Linked DNA regions of Accumulibacter sp.. The protein of the gene in region 2 interacts with the protein of the main gene of each other region in a pairwise test. Links are inferred from orthologs where the notes say so. Each region holds a gene or a part of one and is shown on either strand. Other genes may lie near its edges.

Region 1 (3,364 bases), 190 kb from region 2 along the record:
TCCACTTTCGGTTCTGGTTTGGCGATCGCTCGCGGCGCTGGTTCAGGCTTCGCCGGCGGCTTCGGCTCGGGTTTCGGCTCGGGTCGGGGCTCAGGCTTCGCTGGCGGCTTCGGCTCGGGCTTCGGCTCGGGTCGGGGCTCAGGTTTGGCTTCGGCCTTCGGTGTTGCCGGTCTGGGTTCCGGCCGGGGTTCGGGCTGCGCGCTCGACGGGGGCGCCGGTGCGGCACGCCAGACCTCGACTTCGACCGTCGCCGGCAACTGGCTCTTCCACTGCACGCCGAGGAACAGCGCACCCAGGAGCAACAGGTGCACCGTCGCAGAAAGGGCAAGCGACGGCCACTTCGCCGGTTCATCCGGTGGCATCCGCGGGAAGGTCTGGACCGCTTCCACAGGTCAGCGACTCACCTGTCGGAGGGCTGCACGAGGAGGCCGATGCGTTTGACCTGCTGCTGCTGGAGGTCGTCCATGACTTCCAGTACCGCTTGGTACTTGACGTTCCTGTCACCGGCGATGAGCACCGCCTGCTCCGGATTCCGGCGCTGCGCGCTGGCGATCTCCTGCACCAGTTCGCGCCGGCTCAGCGATCGTTCGTTCTTGCCGGGAGCCAGCAACGCCAGCGTCCGGTCGGCGCGGACGATCACCTGCAGCGCTTCGACCGGCGGCTGTGCCGCCTTGCCGACCGACGGCACGTCGATGCTGGCGGTGGTCATCATCGGTGCCGTCACCATGAAGATGACCAGCAACACCAGCATGACGTCGATGTAGGGGACGACGTTGATCTCGTTCTTCAGGCGACGCGAACGCATGGCTCTACCTCATCTGCCGCTGCAGGATGTTCGAGAACTCTTCCATGAACGACTCGAAGCGCGACGACAGGCGGTCGATCTCGTGCGCGAAGCGGTTATAGGCGACGACCGCCGGAATCGCTGCAAAGAGGCCGATGGCTGTCGCCACCAGTGCCTCGGCAATCCCCGGTGCCACCGCTGCCAGCGTCGCCTGACCGACGTTCGAGAGACCGCGGAACGAGTGCATGATGCCCCAGACGGTACCGAACAGGCCGACATACGGACTGACCGAACCGACCGAGGCGAGGAAGGCGAGATGCGAGTCGATGCTGTCCATCTCGCGCTGATAGGTGGCGCGCATGGCGCGCCGCGAGCCGTCGATGACGTCCTTCGGATCGAGATTCTTCTGGCTGCGCAACTTGGTGAATTCACGAAAGCCGGACTCGAAGATGCGCTCCATGCTGCCCGTGCTGTGGCGATCGTTGATCGCGCTCTGGTAGAGACTGTTCAGGTCGCCGCCACTCCAGAAGTCGCGCTCGAACTGCTCGGTCTGCGCGCGCGCCGCCTTGACGGTGAACCACTTGCGGAAGATGTAGTACCAGGACATGAACGAGACGCCGGCAAGCAGCAGCATCACGGCCTGCACGACGGCGCTGGCGTTGAGGATCAGGTGCAGGATCGACAGGTCTTGCGAGACATTCATTGCAGTGCTTCCATCTTGTTGCGCAGAATTGCGGGGATCGACACGGCCCTCATCCGGCCCGCATGCACACAGACGATGTGCACGGCGGCCTGGATCAGATCCTGCGAGGATCGGTCGCCATCTTCCCCGGCACGCCGGATGTGCTGCCGAAAGAAGACCTGGGCCCGACTGATCCGCTCCACTTCGAGGCCGACGATCAACTCGTCGTCCAGCCGTGCCGGCTCGAGATACTCGACCGTGAGCTTGCGGACGACGAAGGCGATGCCCGGGTCACGCAGCAGGTCGGCCTGCCGGTAGCCGGCCGCGCGCAGCCATTCGCTACGGCAGCGCTCCAGATACTTCAGGTAATTGGCGTAGTACACCACCCCACCGGCATCGGTGTCTTCGTAGTAGATGCGTACCGCGCAGGTGAAGGTCGTTGGTTTGCGCTCGTGGTCCATGGCCGGCTGGGATTCTAAGGCAGCACCCTGTGGGCAAATGTAAGTGATTGTGACCGCATCGGCGCACGCTCAGGTCGCCGGCCAGAGTGCGCCCTGCGGCTGCTCACCGTTGCTCGTCAGACCGAGATGCCGGTAGACCGCCGGCGTCGCGACGCGACCCCGCGGCGTGCGCTGCAGGAAACCCTGTTGGATCAGGAAGGGTTCGAGCACGTCCTCGATCGTGTCGCGCGCTTCGCCGATCGCCGCCGCCAGGTTGTCGACCCCCACCGGCCCGCCGGCGAACTTGTCGATGACTGCCGACAGCAGCTTGCGGTCCATCACATCAAGACCTCCGTGGTCCACTTCGAGCAGCAGCAGCGCCGCGTCGGCCACCTCCAGCGTGATGTGGCCGGATGCTCGCACCTCGGCGAAATCGCGCACCCGCCGCAACAGGCGGTTGGCGATCCGTGGCGTGCCGCGTGAGCGGCGGGCGATTTCCAGCGCACCGGCTGTGTCGGCTGGAACCTTGAGCAACTGCGACGAGCGGGCGACGATCAGGCTCAGCTCCTCGGGAGTATAGAACTCCAGTCGGGCGACGATCCCGAAACGGTCACGCAGGGGGTTGGTCAGCATGCCGGCGCGCGTCGTCGCGCCGACCAGCGTGAACGGTGGCAGATCGAGCTTGACCGAGCGTGCCGCCGGGCCCTCGCCGATCATGATGTCGATCTGGAAATCCTCCAGTGCGGGATAGAGGATCTCCTCGACGACTGGCGACAGGCGGTGGATCTCGTCGATGAACAGGACGTCGCGCGGCTCGAGGTTGGTCAGGATGGCCGCCAGGTCCCCAGCGCGTTCGAGCACCGGTCCGGAGGTCGAGCGCAGGTTGACGCCCATTTCAGCGGCGATGATGTGTGCCAGCGTCGTCTTGCCGAGGCCCGGCGGGCCGAAGAGCAGGACGTGATCGAGCGTGTCGCTGCGCTTCTTCGCTGCCTCGATGAAGATCGTCAGTTGCTCGCGGATCTTCGCCTGGCCGACGTAGTCGCCCAGGCGTCGAGGACGCAGCGCGCGCTCGATGGCTTCCTCCTGGGACGAGGTCGAGGCAGCGGACACCAGTCGTGCCAGCGGAACTGCGGAGAGGTCGTCGGTCTCGATCATTGCTGCAGTCCCTCGTCCGCCGCAACCGATCGCGCGGCGGCGTGTGCCAGCCATTCACGGATCAGGACCTGACCAAGCGCCAGCAGGGTCGGACCGAGAAACAGCCCGATGAAGCCGAAGACCAGCACACCACCAAACACCCCGACGACGATCAGCAGCAATGGCAGGCTCGAACTGCGCGAGATGAGGATGGGTTTGATGAAGTTGTCGACGCCGCTGATCCCGAACATCCCCCACAATACCATGAACACCGCCCAGCCAGTCTGCCCCTCGCTGTAGAGCCAGATGGCGGCGCCCATCCAG
Region 2 (3,447 bases):
AGGTCATGGCGGAGAAGGAGAGGCTCGAACAGGCGGCTCGCCGAGGTCGCGCCTGAGGGCTTGCCGCCCGCCCCGGCCAGTCGTTGGAAATGGCGACCTCGCGCGCCCCTGCCGCCTTGCCAATCTTCGCCATGGCCACGGCGACGGTTGGCGCCCGGCCGGGGAGGCCGTGAAGACCGCGTCGCGAGCGGGCCGAGAGGCAGGGCGCGAGCGAGAAGTGCTTGCGATTTTTCTTGAACGACGCGAACGAATCAATTGGGCTGTGGGTCTCCGCTGGTCGTTCTGACGACGGAGCGCACTGCTACAGGTGCGCCCCGGTACCGGCGATTCGCCTGATGGCCTGCCTGGCTTCAGGCGAGAGAACCAGTTCGGAGTGGGCAAGCGGCGTCATCAGCCGCTCGTCGAAGCACAAGCGATCGTCCTCGTCCTCGCGTAGGTACTCGGCTTCGATGAGGTTGCCAATGAAGGCCGAAAAGGTTGCCTTCTCGGGAAGCTCGGAGGTATTGAACTCGTAGAGCAGGGAGAGCCGCTGCGCCAGCAGATGGCAGTTGTCTTCCAGTTGCCGCCGCGTCGTCTGCCCACTGCCGTGGCTCTGCAGCAGCGCGAGGGTGAGGAAGTGACGTTCGAGCAATGGACGGATGGTCTCACCGAGCAGATGCAGCTCGGCAAATTCGTCACTGATCGCTTCCGGCGCAGCGACCTCCGTCTGCAGCGCCGATGAGACCAACAGCCGGCGCGCCACCAACGCGCGAATCGCCGCCTCGCTCGCCGACTCGAGTTCACCCGGGGACCAGCGCAGGAAGAGTTCCGCCCGCATGAGGCCGCAGATGCCGCAGACCGCCTGTGCCACGCGGGCTCGATCGAGCTTGCGGTTCAGACTCAGCAGGCAGGCGATGACCGCCGGCAGGGCGAAGAGATGCAGGACGTTGTTGCGAAAGTAGGCGAGAAGCGGAGCCTGACCGTCACGCACACGGATCAGATCGCCCAACGGGTCGGCGAAACGCTCGACGACCGTCAGGCGTTCGTTGTAGGCGATGATTGCCGGTGGTTCGAGCCCACAGGGGACGCTGCTCGGCGCATAGGGCAGCTCGCCAGCCAGCGCCTGGTAGTGCTCGATCATGCGCTGCAGCGCGTGCTCGTCGGCGGTATGCTTGGGCGTCGCCAGCAGCGCCAGCGCCATCAGGTTGACCGGGTTGAGGACGGCCGCCTCGTTGATCCGTTTGGCGAGCTCGGCTGCAGCCCTGCGCGTCACACTGCGGGCCCACGGCGGCTCGTCGCTCTCGTCCGTGTCTCGCCAGCCCGGTTGATGTTGATCGAGAAAACCAGCCAGGGCAAGCGGCTGGCCAAAGTTCACATGCACCTTGCCAAAGACCCGCTTGATGGCGCGCACGCTGCGCAACAGGCCGAGCAGCGATTCCCGCTGCTTCGGCTTGCCGGCCAGTTCGCCGAGATAGGTGCTGCCTTCGATGATCTTCTCGTAGCCGATGTACACCGGGACGAAGATCAGCGGCCGTGCATGCTCACGGATGAAACTCTGCACGGTCATGCCGAGTATCCCCGCCTTTGGTGTCAGCATCCGACCACTGCGACTGCGGCCGCCCTCGATGAAGTACTCGATCGGAAAACCGCGCGCCAGCATCAGGTGGAGGTATTCATGGAAAACGGCAGCGTACAGGGGCTCGCCCTTGAAACTGCGGCGCAGGAAGAAAGCACCGCCGCGCCTCAGCAGGCCGCCGACCAGCGGCAGGTCAAGGTTGGCACCGGCAGCGATATGCGGCGGCGTGAGCCCCTGCCGGAGAATGACGTAAGACAGCAACAGGTAGTCAATGTGGCTGCGGTGGCAGGGCACGTAGACGATCTCCTGGCCGGCTGCGATGCGCGTGACGGAATCGAAGTGGTGCAGCTCGATGCCATCGTAGAGTCTCGTCCACAACCAGGCGAGGAACAGCTCGAGGGCGCGTACGACGCCGTACGAGTAGTCCGAAGCGATCTCCAGCGCGAAGCGACCAGCCCGTGCCCTCGCTTCGGTAACCGGGATGCCGTGTGTCGAAGCCTCCTGCTCGATCGCTGCGCGCACGCGCTCGCCGGCGATCACTGCGTTGACCTGCGTGTTGCGGTGCGACAGGTCGGGGCCGATCGCCATTTGCCGCTGACGGCGGAAGTGCACCCGCAGGATGCGCGCCAGCTTGCGCAGTGCCTGCTCCTCGTCGAGCCCGCCCTGCAGGAGATGGCGAAGCGATATCGGCGGGTTGTAGCGCACCAGCACACTGCGGCCATGGAGAAGGATTGCCGCCAGTTGCCGCCAGGCACCCGGCGGGCGCCAGGTCTCCGAGAACAGCGCCTTGAGGACCGAATCCTGCTTGTCGGGGCTGCGTCCCCAGAGAATCACCACCGGCACCAACTGGACGTCCATCTGCGGATCGGCAACGGCCTGGTGCATCAGGCCGGCGAGCAAGGCCGAGTGACTGTTACCATTCCGCGCCCGGCCGGCGAGGCTGCGATCGCGGTTGAGAAAGAAGAACGAGCGCGGCCAGCGCTGTTTGCCCAGCAGCAGCGGCGAGTCGGCTCGCGGCAGCCCGGCCCGCCGCGACTCCTCCAGGAGCAGCAGCAAATTGGAGAGATGCCTGTCCTGCAGGACGTAGCAAACAGGCCGTGCTGGGTCGAGTTGCAGTTCCTGCGGGCTTTCGGGGAAGACCGTCGTGCGCACCCACGCATAGAGCACGCGACGCGCCAGCGGCAGGAACCAGTGCGACAGCTTGAAAGCCTTGTCCACGCGCTCGCGTCGCCGGTTTCCGCTGCCCTCAGTCCTCCTCGACGACCTTGTGCTGTCCCGCCAGTTGCTGCTGCGTTGCCGGTGGCACCTGTGCGTAATGGGAAAAGGCGATGCTGTACGAACCCTGTCCACCGGTCAGTGACTTGAGACGCGACTGGTAGCCCTCAAGCTCCGCCAAAGGCACCTCGCCGCTGATCGCCATGACACCGGGTCCGCGTGGCTGCGTGCCGGTCAGATGGCCGCGTTTGCTCGACAGGTCACCCGTGACGTCGCCGGTCATCGAATCCGGCGCGAGGATCTCGATATCGACGACCGGCTCGAGGATGATGGGCTTGGCGGCGCGGATCGCCTCCACCGTTGCCTTGCGGCCGGCGGTGAAGAACGCGATGTCCTTGCCGTCGACTGGGTGTGACTTGCCATCATGTACGGTGACCCGCAGGTCCTCGACCGGGAAGCCGGCAACGACGCCATCCACGAGTGCCTGCCGGACGCCCTTCTCCACGGCCGCCATGAAGACGCCGGGAATCACGCCACCCTTGACGATATCGACGAACTCGAAACCGGCACCGCGCTCAAGCGGTTCGACCCGCAGCATCACTTCACCGAACTGGCCGGCACCGCCGCTCTGCTTCTTGTGCCGGCAATGGCCTTCGGCACTGGCCGTGATGGCCTCG

The links.
Region 1: the proteins of plsB (region 2) and ybgC interact in binary tests that used the Escherichia coli proteins (3 or more experiments, as listed by UniProt). The link is inferred for Accumulibacter sp. from one-to-one orthologs.

What each region holds. Positions count from the first base shown.
Region 1 is NZ_JAZKUG010000001.1:1,323,059-1,326,422, reverse strand. The notes cover bases 206-3,160. They hold ybgC (tol-pal system-associated acyl-CoA thioesterase), read right to left. Parts: upstream 1,928-3,160; coding sequence 1,484-1,927; downstream 206-1,483. Other genes in these bases: V5B60_RS05745 (AI-2E family transporter), read right to left, coding at 3,058-3,160; ruvB (Holliday junction branch migration DNA helicase RuvB), read right to left, coding at 1,997-3,061; tolQ (protein TolQ), read right to left, coding at 810-1,487; tolR (protein TolR), read right to left, coding at 401-805; tolA (cell envelope integrity protein TolA), read right to left, coding at 206-362. Also shown: more of tolA, read right to left, coding at 1-205; more of V5B60_RS05745, read right to left, coding at 3,161-3,364.
Region 2 is NZ_JAZKUG010000001.1:1,513,754-1,517,200, reverse strand. What follows is about bases 38-3,075. They hold plsB (glycerol-3-phosphate 1-O-acyltransferase PlsB), read right to left. Parts: upstream 2,774-3,075; coding sequence 302-2,773; downstream 38-301. Other genes in these bases: fusA (elongation factor G), read right to left, coding at 2,802-3,075; V5B60_RS06585 (transglycosylase SLT domain-containing protein), read left to right, coding at 38-56. Outside these bases: more of V5B60_RS06585, read left to right, coding at 1-37; more of fusA, read right to left, coding at 3,076-3,447. UniProt on the Escherichia coli protein: Catalyzes the transfer of an acyl group from acyl-ACP to glycerol-3-phosphate (G3P) to form lysophosphatidic acid (LPA). This enzyme can utilize either acyl-CoA or acyl-ACP as the fatty acyl donor.